2 regions of the Arthrobacter sp. AG1021 genome follow, and region 1 is predicted to be linked to the other one. Evidence: predicted binding sites of a transcription regulator. Region 1 holds the regulator's gene; the other holds the start of a gene.
What was found. The regulator LexA, encoded in region 1, represses DNA repair genes until DNA is damaged. The targets are predictions, from matches to a motif close to TCGAACANNTGTTCGA.
Positions count from the first base shown of each region.

Region 2: the regulator LexA is predicted to act here: its motif matches at 5,486-5,501, upstream of uvrA (excinuclease ABC subunit UvrA).

Region 1 covers NZ_RBLB01000007.1:33,449-42,800, forward strand. The annotation lists gene priA (bifunctional 1-(5-phosphoribosyl)-5-((5-phosphoribosylamino)methylideneamino)imidazole-4-carboxamide isomerase/phosphoribosylanthranilate isomerase PriA) at 1-193, opposite strand, end outside; gene DFO58_RS18405 (hypothetical protein) at 219-368, opposite strand; gene hisH (imidazole glycerol phosphate synthase subunit HisH) at 370-1,005, opposite strand; gene hisB (imidazoleglycerol-phosphate dehydratase HisB) at 1,006-1,626, opposite strand; gene DFO58_RS05645 (histidinol-phosphate transaminase) at 1,648-2,754, opposite strand; gene DFO58_RS05650 (LysM peptidoglycan-binding domain-containing protein) at 2,845-3,198, opposite strand; gene lexA (transcriptional repressor LexA) at 3,455-4,174, shown strand; gene DFO58_RS05660 (ATP-dependent DNA helicase) at 4,287-6,284, opposite strand; gene hflX (GTPase HflX) at 6,277-7,845, opposite strand; gene DFO58_RS05670 (methyltransferase) at 8,266-8,874, shown strand; gene dapF (diaminopimelate epimerase) at 8,909-9,352, opposite strand, start outside.
Region 2 covers NZ_RBLB01000006.1:720,233-729,584, forward strand. The annotation lists gene DFO58_RS03560 (GNAT family N-acetyltransferase) at 1-47, shown strand, start outside; gene DFO58_RS03565 (MBL fold metallo-hydrolase) at 72-725, opposite strand; gene DFO58_RS03570 (GntR family transcriptional regulator) at 805-1,182, shown strand; gene DFO58_RS03575 (DUF692 family multinuclear iron-containing protein) at 1,225-2,685, opposite strand; gene DFO58_RS03580 (hypothetical protein) at 2,682-2,909, opposite strand; gene DFO58_RS18100 (hypothetical protein) at 3,339-3,587, opposite strand; gene DFO58_RS03590 (PQQ-binding-like beta-propeller repeat protein) at 3,795-4,670, shown strand; gene DFO58_RS03595 (phosphatase PAP2 family protein) at 4,730-5,392, shown strand; gene uvrA (excinuclease ABC subunit UvrA) at 5,515-8,385, shown strand; gene DFO58_RS03605 (HAD hydrolase-like protein) at 8,496-9,197, shown strand; gene DFO58_RS03610 (lysophospholipid acyltransferase family protein) at 9,198-9,352, shown strand, end outside.

The DNA of each region.
Region 1 (9,352 bases):
TGCCGCGACCGAAGGCGGCGTCGAGGTCGACCAGGTGCAGCCATTCTGCACCGTCGTTCTGCCAGGCCAGCGCCGCTTCCAGAGGGTCGCCGTATCCAGTTTCGGATCCGGCTTCACCCTGAACCAGGCGAACCGCCTGTCCGCCGGCGATATCTACTGCGGGAAGCAGTTCGAGAATTGGTTGCTCACTCATGTTGTCCTTCTTCGAAAGTTTGAAACTAGAGGGTCAAGACCCATGCTGCGATGACACAACCAGCTGCCAGGCCCCACGCGGCAATGATCCACGACAGGTGCGCTTTCTGGTTCTTCAAGGAGATTGCTCCGCCGGCAAGAAATGCGCCGACCCCGAGGAGTACGATCGACCACATTCTAGAGAGTCTCCAGCCAGTTGCTCAGCAGCTTCTTGCCAGCTTCGCCAGACTTCTCCGGGTGGAATTGCACTGCCGACAAGGCACCGTTTTCAACGGCTGCGATGAATGGGGTTCCGTGGGTGGACCAGGTAACCTGCGGCGGAGTCATTGCCGGCTGGGTGACGTCGAATTCCCACTTCTGCACTCCATATGAATGCACGAAGTAGAAGCGCTCGTTTTCGATACCTGCAAAGAGCTTGGTGTTTTCCGGCGGACGAACGGTGTTCCAGCCCATATGCGGGATGACATCAGCCTGCAGCCGCTCTACGGTGCCTGGCCACTCGCCAATACCCGCCGTCTTGACGCCGTGTTCCACGCCTTCGTCGAAGAAGACCTGATGTCCAACGCAGATTCCGAGCACGGGCTTGCCGCCGGCGATACGGCGACCGATCCAGCGCAGTGCACCGAGCTTGGTCAGCTGGTCCATGACCGATGCGTAGGCGCCGACGCCGGGAACGACCAGACCGTCAGCCGCTTGGACCTTGTCCGCGTCTGCGGTCAGCTCTACCTCGGCTCCGGCGGCTTCAAGCGCACGCACTGCCGAGCGAACGTTGCCCGAACCGTAGTCCAGGACAACAACTTTCTTTTTTGCCACTTAAAGGGCACCCTTCGTGGATGGAATCTTGTCGCCCATGCGTTCGTCGTGCTCGACGGCTTCGCGCAAGGCACGGGCGAAGGACTTGAACTGCGCTTCGACGATGTGGTGCGGGTCGCGGCCCGAGAGCACCTCGATGTGGGCACAAATCTGCGCGTGGAACGTGATCGCTTCGAAAACGTGACGGGTCATCGAACCGGTGAAGTGTCCACCGATCAGATGGTATTCCTGGCCGGCCGGCTCGCCGCCGTGCACCAGGTAGGGGCGCCCGGAGACATCTACAACGGAGCGGGCTAGTGCTTCGTCCAGCGGTGCGTAGGAAGTGCCGAAGCGGCGGATACCCGCCTTGTTGCCCAGGGCAACACGCAGCACCTCGCCGATGGTGATCGCGGTGTCTTCCACTGTGTGGTGTACGTCGATATGGGTGTCGCCGGTTGCACGCACGGTGAGGTCGATCAGCGAGTGCTTGGACAGGGCAGTGAGCATATGGTCGAAGAACGGCACGGTGGTGCTGATCTCCGAGACGCCTGAGCCATCGAGATCCAGTTCAACGAATACCGAGGATTCGCTGGTGACTCGTTCCATACGGGCGCGACGTGCGCCAATCAATTCGGCAGACATGTCTTCCTTCGCTTGTCTTTTCTACTTCTGTGCGCTGAGCAGTTCGGTCAGCCGCTCCAAGAAGGCGGTGGTTTCGGCCTCAGTTCCCGCGGTGACTCGCAGGGTGCCGGCGATTCCGTTGTCACGGATGATGATTCCGGCGTCGAGAAGCCCCTGCCAAATGGCGTGGGGGTCGTCCAGGCCGCCGAAAAAGACGAAGTTCGAGTCTGAAACCGAAGGCTTCAAACCCAGCTCGGTCAAGGTGCTCACGATGCGGTCGCGCTGGGTCTTGATTTCTTCGACCTGTGCAAGCAGAAGGTCAACGTTCTTCAGCGCGGCAATGGCGGTCGCCTGGGTCACTGCAGAGAGGTGGTAGGGCAGGCGGACAAGCCGAATCGCATCGGTGACTTCCGGTGCCGCAGCCAAGTAGCCCACTCGGGCGCCAGCCAAGCCGAAGGCCTTGGACATCGTGCGGCTGACAATCAAGCGCTGGCGACCTCCGAGGAGGCTCAGTGCCGACTTGGTATTGGCCAGTGAAAATTCAGCGTAGGCCTCGTCGACGATGACCATAGCGTTGGTCTCGGAGGCTGCCTCGTAGACAGCCTCGATGACATCCAGTCCCAATGCCGTGCCGGTTGGGTTGTTCGGAGAGCAGAGGAAAACGATATTCGGTGTGTGCTCGCGTACCTGCGCGGCAGCAGAGTCGGCCGAGAGAGTGAAATCATCGGCGCGTTGGCCGGCGATGTATTCGGTATCGGTTCCGCTGGCCAGCAGCGGGTACATGGAATAAGTGGGGCCGAAACTCATGACGCTTCGACCGGGGCCACCGAAGGCTTGCAGGATCTGCTGCAGGATCTCATTGGAACCGTTCGCGGCCCAAATGTTCTCGCGATCCAGATCGTGGCCCAGGTACTTGGCTAGGAGTTCACGCAATTCCACGAATTCACGATCCGGGTAGCGATTCAGCGTGGCCGCTGCCTTGGAGACTTCTTGAGCGATTGCATCAATCACGGTCTGCGGAAGCGGATGGGTGTTCTCATTGACATTCAGCTGAATTGGTACGTCAATTTGTGGCGCACCGTAAGGGGACAGCCCGCGGAGATTCTCACGCAAGGGCAGCTGACTCAATAGTTCACTGCGGACATTCACGTCATTAAGTCTAATGGCGCAGTCGTCGGTTCAAGAATTGGCGACAAACCTTGGTAACAATACCTGTCGCCATTTTGAGGGTTTGACCGGCTAGTTGGCCAACACCGGGATCTCCAAGGTGTCGCCAACGCGGATCTCGCTGGAGTCCAGTGCGTTGATCTCCGTGATATGCTCCATGGCCGCATTCACGTCGTAGCCTACGGCGTATTCACGGGCGAGATCCCACAACGAGTCGCCCGGGATGACGGTCACGGCCACGGTTTCAACACCTTGCGGCGAGTTGGACGCCGCCTGGGCACTTGAAGTGAACATGGTGATCAGGAATGCGGCGGCGATGGTCAGAATGAACACCGGGACCCCAACCAGCACGGCCCAGCCGCGACGATTGATGCGGATCTTCATGTGTTCTTTGGTGCGTTTCGAGTCAAGTGCGGCGGTTGCCATGACTATTCTCCTCAACAGTGGCATGATGCGAACCTGTCTTCGAATACTGTTTTCGAAGATGTGTTCGATTCTCGTATATCTTTTCTAACAGAACTTCGCGGAAATTGTCCAGACACTTTCGAACAAATCTTTGAAAGACTCCCTCACATCGACTAAGATTTCGAAGTAGAAGAGGAACGAATACATAACATCACTGGCTTCCGACAGTTAGGCATCCGCGCAGCTCACGACCGGTGATTAGGGAAGGCTAAAGGTCATGTCAGCTTCAGAGCGCACTCCCCGATCGAATGCACGTTCGCTGACGATCCGCCAGAAGAAAATTCTCGAGACCATCCAGCGCTCGATCGGAAAGAACGGCTATCCGCCGTCGATGCGCGAGATCGGCGACACCGTGGGGCTCAAGAGCCTGTCGAGTGTCACGCACCAGTTGAGCCAGCTTGAAAAGCTCGGCTACCTTCGTCGTGATCCACGCCGACCTCGTGCCATGGAGATCCTGCTGCCGCTGCAGCTCAGCGAGGATGCCGCAGCGGCCGAGGCGCCCAAGCCAGCGGAAGAGGCCGGCAAGGAAGATGCGAAGATCATTGAGCTGAGCACCTCCGCGGACACCACTATGGTGCCGCTGGTTGGCCGTATCGCCGCTGGTGGACCGATCCTTGCAGATCAGACGGTAGAGGACGTGTTCGCGCTTCCGCGCCAGCTGGTGGGCCACGGAGAGCTGTTCATGCTTCGAGTCTCAGGAGACTCGATGGTTGATGCTGCGATCTGCGACGGCGACTGGGTTGTTGTGCGTCGCCAGCAAACTGCGAACAACGGCGACATCGTGGCTGCATTGCTCGATGAAGAAGCTACCGTGAAGACGTTCCGGCAGCGCGACGGTCATACCTGGTTGTTGCCGCAGAATTCTCGGTACGAGCCGATCCTCGGTGATGCAGCGACCGTCATGGGACGCGTTGTATCGGTCATGCGTTCGCTCTAATCCAACAAATCGAAGAGCGCTGGGGTGCAGTTCAATATGACTGCGTCCCAGCGCTCTTTGCTTCGACACGGGCTCAGCCGTGCCGGCTTCCGCGGAATGAACCAATACCGATCTAGCGGTTCGGGTCCATCCGCTTGAGGACACCGGTGATGGTCTTCTTGTCCACGGTGGGCCACATCGGCGGCAACGAGGCCTTGAGGAAACTGCCGTAGCGTGCGGTAGCCATGCGTGAGTCGAGGATTGCCACGACGCCCTTGTCCGACACGGAACGAATCAACCGGCCAGCGCCCTGGGCCAGACGGATCGCGGCGTGGGTGGCCGAAACCTGCATGAAACCGTTGCCGCCGTGCTTCTGCACGTCTTCGGTGCGGGCCTTGGAGATCGGATCGTCCGGACGCGGGAACGGGATCTTGTCGATAATAACCAAACGGCAGGAGTCGCCAGGCACGTCTACGCCCTGCCAGAGAGTCATGGTGCCGAAGAGACAAGTGTCCCGTTCCTCGGCAAACTGCGCTACCAGAGACTTCATGCTCGCATCACCCTGGCAGAGGATCTCGACGTCGAGGCGCTCGCGCAAGATCGCCGCCGCTTCTTCGGCAGAACGCTTCGAGGTGAACAGCGCCAACGCGCCGCCGCCCGAAGCCTTGATCAGATCCTCGATTTCGTCCAGGGTCTCGGCGGCAAGCTGCCTGCCGGGTTTGGGCAGGTGCTTGGCGACATACAAGATGCCCTGCTTCGGATAATCGAATGGGCTGCCGACGTCGATGCCTGTCCATGACGGTGCACCGGCACCCATGAGCCCCAGTGAACCGGCCACCGAGTCGAATTGCGCGCCGATGGCCAAGGTGGCGCTGGTCAAGATGACGGTACGACCGTCAAAGAGTCCTTCGCGCAGTTTTCCGGCCACGGACAGCGGTGCCACGTTAAGTGTCGCCGGCTGGTTGTCATCCGCCTCGACATAGCCGCGGCCTTCGACAAATTCTCGCGGACGGGTCGTGTAGAGCACCTCCCGGCGGTCTTCGGCTTCGAGCATGCGGATGGCGTCGTCCATGACGGCCTGCATTTGCGACCTGGCGGTCTGGCGACCACCATCGGCCGGCGCGTTGGCTTCAGGCTTCGTCAATGCGAGAATGAGCCGGGCCTGTTCCACGATGTCGTTCAGGGCGATTCCCATGTCCTCGCGCAGGCCGGTCTGCAACAACCCGGTCGGTACGCCGGTCAAGGCCTTTTCAAGTCTGTTGGTGGCTTTGACCAATTCGTCAACGTTGACGGCGCAATGGCGCTTGGCCCCGCCCGCTGCGGTGAGCACCATACGAGCCGACAGTGCCCCTGAGACCGAGCTGGTGACGCGGTCCTGGAGCTCGTGGGCCTCATCGATGATGGCGACGTCGAAGTCCGGGAGCACCGACAGCCCTTCGAAGGCGGAGACCGCCAGCAGGGCGTGGTTGGTAATCACCACGTCGGATTCGGCGGCCCGGGCGCGGGCCATCTCCGAGAAGCATTCATCGGCCATAGGGCATTTCTGGGAGCCAAGGCACTCCATGGCGGACACCGAAACCTGTTTCCATGCCTTGTCGCTGACTCCGGGGACCAGTTCGTCCCGGTCCCCTGTGTCGGTGCGCTCGGCCCATTCGCGAAGCTTCATGACTTCGCTGGCCAGCGGGGAAAATGTCTGTCCCCTGGGCGCGGCGGGCTCATCCATGGAGAACAACGTGCCTTCGTCGTCTTCCGGGTATCCGCCGCCGAGCTTGTACTGGCAGAGGTAGTTGGAGCGGCCCTTGAGCAGGGCCACGTCCATGGGTCGCGAAAGCTTGCCTTTGAGAGACTCCAGGAGCCGAGGTACGTCACGTCCGACGATCTGCGACTGCAACGCCAAGGTTGCAGTCGATACGATTACCGGTTTGGCGCTGGTCTGGGCGTGTGCCAGTGCCGGGATCAGGTAGCCCATGGACTTGCCCGTACCGGTTCCTGCTTGCACCAGCAGATGCTCTTCGTCTTCCAGCGCCGATACAACTTGCTTGACCATTTCCTGCTGGCCGGCGCGCATGGCGCCGCCCATGGAAGTTACTGCGGCTTCCAGCAGGTCAAGGGCCTGCTCTTGCTTATCCATGAAGGTTGAAAGTCTCCAACTCTGCTGCCAACGATTCTCGTACCTTGACGATCAATCTGGTTCCGTTCTCCAGATGCTCGCTTTCAAGGATTTCAGACTCACTCTGATGAAGTTTCGCGATCAGATCCCCGCGGTTATATGGGATCAGCACTTCCATCTGCACTCCCGGGCGCGGAATCGAGGAGCTGACCTTCGCCAGAAGCTCCTCGATTCCCTCACCGGTGTGTGCCGAGACAACCACGGTATTGGATTCGCGGTTTCGGACCCTTTCAATAACAAATGGGTCAGCCACATCAGCCTTGTTCAGCACGATGATCTCGGGAATGTTCAGCGCATCGACTTCGCCCAGCACCGTACGCACTGCCTGGATCTGGCCTTCCGGATCCGGATGCGAGGCATCAACAACGTGAAGAATCAGGTCGGAATCCGCAATTTCCTCCAGCGTCGAGCGGAAAGCCTCCACCAGCTGCGTCGGCAGGTTGGACACGAAACCCACCGTATCCGCCAGCGTGTAGGTCAGCCCGTCCTCGGTGGCCGCCTGCCGCACGGTGGGATCCAGGGTGGCGAACAGCGCGTTCTCCACCAAGACCCCGGCATTGGTCAGTCGGTTCAGCAGGGAGGACTTCCCGGCATTGGTATAGCCGGCAATAGCCACCGCGGGAACTTCGTTGCGCCGGCGGTTTGCGCGCTTGGCTTCTCGGGCCGGCTTCATCGCCTTGATCTCACGGCGCAATTTTGCCATGCGGTCGCGAATGCGGCGGCGATCCATTTCAATCTTGGTTTCACCCGGGCCACGCGAACCAATGCCGCCACCCGCGGCGCCCACCCGGCCGCCGGCCTGGCGGGACATGGATTCGCCCCAGCCACGCAGACGCGGAAGCAGGTATTCCAGCTGGGCCAGTTCGACCTGAGCCTTGCCTTCACGGGACTTCGCATGCTGCGCGAAGATGTCCAGGATCAAACTGGTGCGGTCGATGACCTTGACCTTGACAACGTCTTCCAGCGCACGGCGCTGCGACGGGGCCAGTTCGGCATCGACAATCACGGTATCGGCGCCAGTGGAGGCTACGATCTCGCGCAACTCCATGGCCTTGCCCGAGCCCAGATACGTCGACGGGTCTGGCTTGCTGCGGCGCTGCACAACACCGTCGAGTACTTCCGAGCCTGCGGTTTCCGCCAGCGCGGCCAATTCGCGCAGCGAATTCTCCGCTTCGGTGACGCTTCCATCGGTCCAGACTCCGGCCAGCACCACACGCTCAAGGCGCAGCTGACGGTACTCCACCTCGGTGACGTCTTCGAGCTCCGTAGAGAGGCCTGCAACGCGTCGCAGGGCGCGACGCTCGGCCAGGTCGTCCTGCTCACCGTCATAGGTGGAATAGCCGGAGGAAAAACGGTTCAGGGCGGTCGCCTGACCAGAGAAAATGGATTCATCATCGGATGCGAAATGCTGCACCTGAGGTCCCTGGGCCTCGTCTGCCGCAAGGATGCGGTCGATGGCGGCCTGAATCTGGGCGTCGTCCATCGACGATGAATCGTGTTCGTGTGACTCGGAGTTAGTCATGGTCTCCTTTGAAGTACTTCGCTTTCCAGAATAGTGCGGGGCACCCCCACTTCGCGACGTGGCGCGGTCGGTTTCAAGGTGTTCGTTGGTCATTGAGTATCCTTTGCAGAAATCGGTAGCAGCATTCGGTGCTGATGGTGATGCGGTTACGCAAACGCAAAGGCAAGGTGAAGACCCCAACACACCTGGGAGTCTGGAAAGTAGAAAAGACTTTGCCGCCTGCGGATTCCGCCGTCCGGGCGCGCAAGACCAGCGCCGGGGATCCGGGAATCACGGGTAACCGTGTGGGCTACGTATTAGACGAAGAACAAAGTCATAGACAAAACTCTATCAGTCTTGTGCGGCCTGGTACATATTGGCTTTGTCACGTTGCCTCCGCCCATATTTGGCCCGTGCGCACGCAACGATAAACTTTGCAGTATGAGCTCGGATCACTACTTCAGCGCCAGCCCCGCCTCGGCCGATGAACGCCGCACGATTTCAGTCGAGTTGAACGGCACCGTTCGCAAGATCCAGACCGCAGCCGGCATCTTCTCGCCTTCCGGTTTGGACAAGGGCACCGAGGTGCTGTTGAAGAACGTTCCGGCGCCGCATGGCCGCATCTTGGACATCGGCTGCGGCTGGGGACCCATCACGATTACCGCGGCCGAGCAAAGCCCCGGTTCGGAAGTCTACGGCGTCGACGTCAACGAGCGTTCCATCGAGCTGGCCCGCCTGAATGCGCAGAGCTTGGGCCTGGACAACGTGGTGGTCGGCCGGCCGGAAACTGTGGACCCGGAGCTTGAATTCGACACGATCTGGTCGAATCCGCCGATCCGCATCGGCAAGGAAGCCCTGCATGAACTTCTGCTGCTTTGGCTGCCGCGGCTGGCGCCGGGTGGCGAGGCCTGGATGGTAGTGCAGAAGAACTTGGGCAGCGATTCCCTCCAGAAATGGTTGGTCGAGCAGTTGCCAAACGACTGGCGCGTCACCCGTGAAGCCACGGCAAAGGCCTTCCGCGTTTTGAAGGTTTCACGCCCGGCCCACTAGGTTCGCCGTGCCAGTTGGCTGTGTGGCCCGCCTGCTAGTCCCGGCTGATGATCCCGCGCGTGACCAGTTCCGCCGGCCCGCTCAGGATGGTATCTTCCCGATCGCCGTTGGCAAGGAATGCAACCCCGACCGTGCCTCCGGGAACTTCAACCGACCAATCATTGATCAAGGCGGTGCCGCGCGCCCAGTAGCGCATCGCAGCGGCGGCCGCGCAAGCTCCGGTGCCGCAGGACAGCGTCTCCCCTACCCCGCGTTCGTGGACGCGCATCTTCACTCTGGCCCGGCCGTCTTCGATCAGCGGCTCGGCGGGAACCACGAATTCCACGTTGGTTCCGTGGGGCGGGGCCGGCGAGACTTCCGGGGCAATAAAGAGCTCCAGATCTTCCAGCATGCCTTGGTCCGGAAGCGCTACCACGGTGTGCGGATTGCCCATCGTGATGCTCAGCGCCGGCAACGCCTGTTCCCAGCCGCTGGGGCG
Region 2 (9,352 bases), on a different contig from region 1:
AGTGGCGCATGCTGCTGTACTACCAGGAGCTGCCGCCAGCCGGATAACCTGCGGCAGCCGCCTCAGGGTTCCTACCAGCCGCGTTCGCGCCATTCATCCAGGTGCGGACGCTCGGTGCCCAGATCCGTGGTACCGCCATGGCCGGGGAGGACCTTGGTCTCGTCGGGGAAGCGGTCGAAGATGCGTTCGGTGACGTCGGCGATCAGCGAGCTGAAGCGCTGCGGATCCTTCCAGGTGTTGCCCACCCCGCCCGGGAACAGGCTGTCGCCGCTGAGGATCACCGGCTGGCCCGAGGAATCCACCAGCGCGTAGGCGATGGATCCCGGGGTGTGGCCGCGCAGGTGGATCGCCTCGATGACCACGTCGCCCAGCTGGATCTTCTCTCCATGGGAGAGCGGATGGCTGATCTTCACACCCGACTCGTCGGCGATGCCCTGCCTGTCGTCGGCCCCCGCATAGGTGGTGACCGGGTACTTCTCGACCGCCGCGGCCAGCGCGCGCACATGGTCCCAATGCTGGTGGGTTGTCGCGATGGCAACGATCTCGGTGTCCGGTCCGTCCTCGGACGCGGCGGAGATCAACTCTTCAATGGCGGGGAAATCATCGGCCGCATCAACCAGCAGCTGCTTGCCGCTGGCCCTCTCGGTGATCAGGTACACGTTGTTGCTCATCTCGGATACGGAGATCCAGCGGATGCTTACATCGTCCAGAAGAAGTTCATTCATGTCCCCAGACTACGGGGAAACCAGGTGCGTACACGATAGGCTCGGAATACGACATCCAATCTATGAAACGGAGCGTTGCATGACCGACCTGGATTTTGTCAGCCTCGACCAGAAATCAACGGTAGCTCCATATCAGCAGGTGCGCGAGCAGATTCTGACGGCCATCTCCGATGGCAGGCTCGCCCCGGGAACCAAGCTTCCCTCGGTGCGCGCGCTCGCCGGATCGCTGGGCCTTGCAGTGAACACTGTCGCCAAGGTCTACAAGGAGCTGGAGCTGCAGGGTGCGGTCGCCACCCGCGGCAGGCACGGGACGGTAGTCCAGGCCGCGGAGGACCGCGGGGACCAGGAAGTCAGCGACGCCGCCGCCGACCTGGCGCGGATCTCGCAGATGTGGAACGTGGACGAGGAGACCGCGGTGAAGTACCTGCGCGCCGCCTTCAGCTCGCTGCCCAAATAATCCGCACCCGCGAAGTGCCGCGGAATTCTCGGCCCGGTCCCTTCAGGCGGATGGCGCTGCGGGTGGAGTCACCGTCAACGAATATCTGCCTGCGGGAAGCTTCGACGGCATCCGTCCCGCACGCAGCGCGCCGAGCAGCTCGACGGGGTCCATGGTGAAGTCGACCAGTTGCTCGCGGCCGGTCATGATCGCCTGGTTGGCGGCCAGCTCGAATGCCGAGACCTGGGCAAGATGCGGTACCTCGGACCCGAGCGAACCGGACAGCGCCCATTCGATGAATTTGCGCGCCTCATTCGAAGCCATCTGCTCCGACGGGGTGCATGCCCAGAAGTCATCCAGCACCTGATCCACGCGGGCGGCGCCGAGCGTGAGCAGCAGCAGGCGCGTGGTCAGGGGCAGTGCGTCGGCGACCTTTCCGGCCCTGGCGGCGGAAATCAACTTGCGGATGACCCCGGCGCCGTCATCCCCGGCCAGTGATTCGGCGAAACCCGGAGCGGTGTGTTGGTGCGGCAGCAGGACCGAAGCCAGCGCTTCCTCCCATTGGCCGGGCGCAGGCAGCACCGGGCCCGGACGGGCTCCCGCTCGGCGCGGACCCGGAACCGGTGCCTCGGAAACCGCCGTGCCGCGCAGCTGCCACAGTTTCCGCAATTGCGCGAACTGGTCGATCAGCGCATCATCGGTGATGCCGTAGGCCAGCAGAAACTGGGGCATGATCTCGAAGGTGATGGCCTTCAGATTCGGCAGCCGGGGCACCACCTGCCGGGCAATGTCCATCAGTTCCGGGTCGACGAGCCCGCTATGCGCGTCGACCCAGTACCCGCCGTATTCCTGTCCGCCTGCCAGGTGCATTTCGATGACCCGCTCCAGCGGCAGCTGGTTGACCACCTCGCAGATGGGCTGGCGGCCATTGCGTTCGTTGGCCCAGAGATTGTGCAGGTCCAGGAGGATCCCGCAATCGGCCTGATCGGCGACGGAGCGGAAGAACTCGCCGTCCGGCATTTCGCCGGGCAAGGGCTTGAGATAGTTGACCCCGGTTTCGACGGCGAGCGGCACCGGCAGGTGGCGCTTCAGGAAGCGGATGTTGTCCACCGCGCAAGCCACCGACTCGGGGGACTGGATCGGAGGAAGCAGGAAACCCATGTCGATCTCGCCGCCGGCTTGCCGCAGCCGATTGAAACTCAGGTGCTCGCTGGCCCACGGGGCGCCCAATCGGATAATGCTGCGCACGAATGCATCAACCTGGTCAGGGTCCGGTGGGCAGGTTCCTCCGACGGGGAAGCCGACACCGTGGGCCAGGCAGGTCTGCGGAGCCTCGGCGAGGTGGCTGAACACCGCTTCATCCAGCATGTACCCATGCGTGTCGGGCCCGGGCTGGAACCAGAAGGCCTGCGGTTCCAGTTCGAGCACGTCCACGCCGTTGTCCGTCCGGGAGAGCACCCCGTCGAGGGCAGGCCAGTAGATCACTCCGACGCCGAGCTCGGGCAGAGCGGTGAGCGGAATCAAGCCAGCTCGTCCATCGGGCGGACAACAAGATCCTCATCGACCATGAACCTCCGGGCGAGATCGAAACGGATGTCGAAGCCCGAGCAGCAGGCGGGGCAGCCGAGCCGTCCCAGCACCTCGCGCTGGATTTTCTGCATCTGGTCCAAGTCGTACATCGCCGTGGCGGGAACCGTCACCCTGATGGTTTTGTCATCCAGCAATACCGATCGGTTCAGTCGTTCCATCGCAGTCTCCTGGTTTTCGAAGTGGGCGGGCTGCGCAAAGCGCTATCCGCGGGAGTTGCTGCGGCACTCCTGGAACTCATGATGCGTGGCAGTCCATTACCCACGTATTACTGGGTACCTCTCACCAATGTTTTCCGGCTGTGGAAAACCCTCCACGGAATTTTCTGCAGCCCATAGGCTGTGCGAACCAACCCAACGGAAGATTCGGGAGCACACCATGAACCACACTGCTGAAATCCGGTTGAAACTGCCCACCGCCGTCGCAGCCTACCTGCTGGTCGGCCTGCTGGCCGGTTGCACGGCACCGCCTGCGCAGCCCGAGCCCCCGGCGGTCGACCGCAGTGCGCAACCGGTCTCCCTCGCCTGGAGCAGCAAGGAGAACGTCGTCTCGGAAATCCAGGTCGAAGAGCAGCTTGGTTTGGCCATCGCCTATGTTGAACGCCAGCGCCAGCTGACGCTGGTGGCCCGGGAGCTCGCGGACGGTTCGTTGCGCTGGAAGCGCGAGGCATCGGTGGGGCACAACCCCGGGGGCATGAGGATGAGGCTGCCGGTGTTCGAGCACAACGGACTCCGGATGGCGGCGTTTGTTGAATCGGTGAAGGGGAAATCCGAACGGCTGGCGGTCATTGACCTCGCTACCGGGAAGAACACCTCGGCGAGTATTGAGGTTGACTTCATGGCTAACCGACCCGATGAATGCGACGGGACCTGGTGCGTCGAAGGTGACAGGAAATCCGGAGAACCGGTGAACATGCGCTACGACATGGAGAAGGGCCGCTGGAAGCAGCTCACCGGGAGGACCTTCCCACACCGAAAGAGAATCCGGACGACCGCTTCGTCGGCGAGGGCCTCTCGTCGTCGTCGCAGCGCGGGCCCGGGGAGGAAATGCTCAGCTACGCGCGGGACGGCAAGATCCTGTGGAGCGTGCCCTACGAACAGGTCTTCGACTCGTACTACTCCACGGACAACGGGTGGGAATGGACTACATTCGAGGAACCGCAACAGATCTTCGTCGGCCATGGTTCCCGGATGGACTACCAATACCACCCCGAAGGCGATGACTACGTGCAGGATTGGAACAAGGACGCCATGATGGTCGGGATCGACCCAGCCACCGGAAAACGCCGGTGGGCGGTGCCCGGCGCGGATCAGGACTGCTCCGGAATCGTCGAGACCCGCCAAGCCCAGACGCGCAGCACCTTTGTCACCTGCAGATTCCACCAGGCGTTGGTCACGGTGCATCCGTCCACCGGCAAGCGCGGGGCGCTCACTGGGCTCGAATGGGACGTTGCAGGCATCGACGCGGCCACCGGCAAGGAGCGCTGGGCGTATGACATGCCCGGATACGAGAAAGCTGTGGAACTGGCCGAGGCCAACAACAGGATCCTCGGCGACCAGAAATACGTGATCGTCCCCCTGGCGTCGGGATTCGCCGCCGTGGACAGCTCGACCGGAGAAAAGCTCGAACTCTCCCACGTCCTTGGTGACACCGTATTGTGCACCAGCGACCGCGATTCGGTGGAAGTCAGGCGCATTGACGGATACGAGCAGACGGCCTACCTGGGGGTGCCGCAGACGGGCAACCATGCACCCGTGACACGCAGAAGGCCACGAAGGACCTTCCGCTGTATGCGGAGTTCCAGCGCACAGGCAAGGACCAGCAGCGGATCGCGGTGCTCCCGGAGCGTACGGGCATGGTCGCGTACCGCATGCCCGAGGAATAGTTCTCTGGGCGACCAACTCCGAGGGACGTTTTTCTGAGAGCAAACCCTGTGCCAGCTGGGATGCCCTCCCAGAAACCAGGCCTAGAATCACGTCTCATGACTACAGAATCCGCTCGGGTCGCCTCAACGCGGCCTGCCATCCCAGTGCTCATCGCCCTGGGCCTCATGGCGCTGTCACTGCCGGCATTTATAGTCCGCGAACAGCTGTACACAGCGGTCACCGCGGCGGCCGGTTCCTCCCCGGCACTCACCCTGCTGGCGGTGTTCTTCGCCGACGCGGCGTTGCTGCTGCTGGTCTTGTTCACCGCCGGGCTGGCCGTATGGTCATGGTTCAGGGACCGGGCGGCGTTCGCGAGGCTGGTGCTGGGAGGCCTGGGAGTGATCCTCGCCTACGCCGCAAGCAGCACGCTCAAGCTGATCCTGACCGAGGCGCGGCCCTGCCAGAGCATTCACGTGGCCATTGCGGAAACCTGCCCGCCGCACGGGGACTGGTCCTGGCCTTCGAACCACTCGGTGCTCGCCGCCGCCTTCGCGACCGCCTGCGCCTTGGCCATCGTGCGGCTGCGCTGGTACCTGGCCGCCACGGCCCTGCTCATCGCTGTGGCGCGGGTGGGAGTCGGCGCGCACTACCCGCACGACGTGCTGTTCGGTCTTGGCCTGGGCATGCTGGTGGTCCTCGTTGTGTTCAATTTCCTCCCGCGACTTGTCCGTCGCCTGCCCGGAACCGCGCGGATCGCCCAGCAGGCCGGCGGGCACTGAGCCCGCCCGGTGCGGGGGATCGCACGGCGCTCGCCGGTCGACGGTGCGGCCTTTGGCGATTTGCATGTGAGTTGCGTCAGAGTTCACACTCATTCGAAGCAATTTTCGATTAGTATTGCTTCGTGGCTATTACTGCAGAGAGCAAGAAAACTGATCTGACGCGCCTGGTCGTGAAGGGCGCGCGCGAGCACAACCTGAAGAACGTGGACATCGATCTGCCGCGCGACGCGATGATTGTCTTCACCGGCCTGTCCGGGTCCGGCAAGTCCTCCCTCGCGTTCGACACCATCTTCGCCGAGGGCCAGCGACGTTATGTCGAGTCGCTCTCTGCCTACGCGCGAATGTTCCTGGGCCAGGTCGACAAGCCGGACGTGGACTTCATCGAGGGCCTGTCCCCGGCGGTGTCCATCGACCAGAAGTCCACTAGCCGCAACCCGCGTTCCACTGTCGGCACCATCACCGAGGTCTACGACTACATGCGTCTGCTCTGGGCGCGCGTGGGCCGGCCGCACTGCCCGGAATGCGGCGAGCCGATTTCCAAGCAGACCCCGCAGCAGATCGTGGACCAGCTCATGGAGCTGCCCGAGCGAACCCGCTTCCAGATCCTGGCTCCCGTGGTCCGCGCCCGCAAGGGCGAATTCGTCGACCTGTTCGCGGAGCTGTCAGCCAAGGGCTTCTCCCGCGCCCGCGTGGACGGGCAGACCATCCAGCTGACCGATCCGCCGAAGCTGGCCAAGCAGGTCAAGCACACCATCGAGGTGGTTGTCGACCGCCTGGCCATGAAGGAGGAGGTCCGCCAGCGGCTGACCGACTCCATCGAGACCGCGCTGGGCATCGCCGACGGCCGCGTGCTGGCCGACTTCGTGGACCTGGAGGACGACGACCCGAAGCGCATCCGCTCTTTCTCCGAGAACCTCGCCTGCCCGAACGAGCACCCGCTGGCCATCGACGAGATCGAGCCGCGCACCTTCTCCTTCAACAACCCCTTCGGCGCCTGCGCCGCCTGCTCCGGCATCGGCACCAAGCTGGAGGTGGACGAGCACCTGATCGTCCCCGACGACGAGGTGACCCTCAGTGAGGGCGCAATCGCCCCGTGGTCGCTGGGCAAGGCCACCACCGAGTACTGGAACCGGCTGATCGAGGGCTTGGGCAAGGACCTGGGCTTCAGCATGGACACCCGCTGGAAAGACCTTCCCGCCGCAGCCCGCCAGGCCATCCTGAACGGCAAGGACCACAAGGTCGTGGTGCAGTACAAGAACCGCTTCGGCCGCGAACGCAAGTACTCGACCGGCTTCGAGGGCGTCATCTCCTACGTGCACCGCAAGCACCAGGAAACCGAATCGGACCACGCACGCGACCGCTACGAGCAGTACATGCGCCAGATCCCGTGCCCGACCTGCGGCGGCGCCCGGCTGAACCCGGCCTCGCTGTCGGTGCTGGTGGGCGGCAAGTCCATCGCCGAGGTCTCCGCCATGGACCTGCGCAGCGCCGCCGAGTTCCTGACCACCCTGGAACTGAGCAACCGCGAGGCGCAGATCGCGGTGCAGGTGCTCAAGGAAATCGGCGCCCGCATGAAGTTCCTGCTGGACGTGGGCCTGGAATACCTGACCCTTGAACGCGCGGCCGGCACGCTGTCCGGCGGCGAAGCCCAGCGCATCCGCCTGGCCACCCAGATCGGCTCCGGCCTGGTGGGTGTGCTCTACGTGCTCGACGAGCCGTCCATCGGCCTGCACCAGCGCGACAACCGACGGCTGATCGAGACCCTGCTGCACCTGCGTTCGCTGGGCAACACCCTGATCGTGGTGGAGCACGACGAGGACACCATCGCCGAGGCGGACTGGATCGTTGACATCGGCCCTGGCGCGGGCGAGCACGGCGGCGAAGTGGTGCACTCCGGCTCCGTGGAGGGGCTGAAGGAGAACACCCGTTCGCTGACCGGCGACTACCTTTCGGGCCGCAAGCAGATCGAGATCCCGTCCAAGCGCCGCAAGGTGGACAAGGACCGCAAGCTCAAGGTCGTCGGCGCCAGCGAGAACAACCTGCAGAACGTCAGCGTCGAGTTCCCTCTGGGCGTGCTGACCGCGGTGACCGGCGTGTCCGGCTCGGGCAAGTCGACCCTGGTCAACGACATCCTCTACAAGGTGCTGGCGAACAAGCTCAACGGCGCGAAGCAGGTCCCCGGCCGGCACACCCGCGTGCAGGGCTTGGAGCACCTGGACAAGGTGGTCCACGTGGACCAGTCGCCGATCGGCCGCACCCCGCGCTCCAACCCTGCCACCTACACCGGCGTGTTCGACAACATCCGCAAGCTGTTCGCGGAGACCAACGAGGCGAAGCTTCGCGGCTACCAGCCGGGCCGCTTCTCCTTCAACGTCAAGGGCGGACGCTGCGAGGCCTGCTCGGGCGACGGCACGCTGAAGATCGAGATGAACTTCCTGCCGGACGTCTACGTGCCCTGCGAGGTTTGCCACGGGGCGCGCTACAACCGCGAAACCCTGCAGGTGCTCTACAAGGGCAAGAACATCGCGGACGTGCTGGACATGCCGATTGCGGAGGGCGCCGAGTTCTTCAGCGCCTTCACCCCGATCGCCCGCCATCTGAAAACCCTGGTGGACGTGGGCCTGGGCTATGTCCGCCTGGGCCAGCCGGCCACCACGCTCTCCGGTGGCGAAGCGCAGCGCGTGAAGCTTGCCGCGGAGCTGCAGAAACGCTCCAACGGCCGCTCCATCTACGTGCTGGACGAGCCGACCACCGGCCTGCACTTCGAGGACATCCGCAAGCTGCTGCTGGTGCTGCAGGGGCTGGTGGACAAGGGCAACACCGTGCTGACCATCGAGCACAACCTGGATGTCATCAAGTCCGCCGACTGGGTCATCGATCTGGGACCGGAAGGCGGTTCGGGCGGCGGCACCATCATGGCCACCGGCACCCCGGAGAAGGTCGCGAAGGTCGCCGAATCGCACACCGGACGGTTCCTGGCCGAAATCCTCTAGCCCGGGGGCGCCGCGAGCGGCGAACCCGGGGGGAACGGGCGCGGGTATATTCGATTTCAGTTATGGATTATTTACCCGCGTCCGCTTCATGGGATGATGTCCTAGTGAATATGTCGGTAACCAGCGTGCTCTTTGATCTGGACGGGACCCTCGTGGACCCTGCAGGGTCCATAACCTCGGGAATCCGCCATGCCCTGGTAGCCCATGGGCTTCCGGATCCCGGCGAGGAAAAAATCGAAGCGTTGGTCGGCCCGCCGCTGCAGATCGGGCTGCGCACCCTGGACGGTGTCACCGACGCGAATATCGACTCGGTGATCGCCGCCTACCGGGCCCGATACTCGGAGGTCGGCATGCGTCAGTCGGTGGTCTACCCGGGCATGCGTACGCTGCTGGACGGGCTTCGCGCCGCCGGCATCCACACCGCGGTCACCACCGCCAAGCCGCTGCCCATCGCCCGCGAGCTGATCGAGGCGCAGTCCCTGGCCGGCAGCTTGGATGCGGTGCACGGGAACACCAGCGAAGGCGGATCCCACGGATCGAGCAAGGCGCACATCGTGGCCGCCGCGTTGAAGCACGCGGATCTGGATCCGTCGCGTAGCGTGGTGGTGGGGGACCGGCACTACGACCTGGACGCCGCGCGCGCGAACGGCGTGAAGTCCATCGGCGTGCGCTGGGGCTTCGCCCAGGGCGACGAGCTGGACGCCGCCGACTACCGGGTCTCCACCGCGGTCGAACTGGCGCAGCTGCTGCTGGGCAGGGACGGCGCGGCCGAATTGAACTTTGAAGAACTGATGCAGGAAGGTGCACGGTAGATGAGCATCTACACCATGACGCGATCCTCGATCCGCGGCATCATCCACGGCATCTGCCGCGCCGAGGTCACCGGCCTGGAGAACGTGCCCAAGGAGGGCGGCTTCATCGTCGCCTCCAACCACTTGTCCTTCTTCGACTCGCTGATCATCCAGGC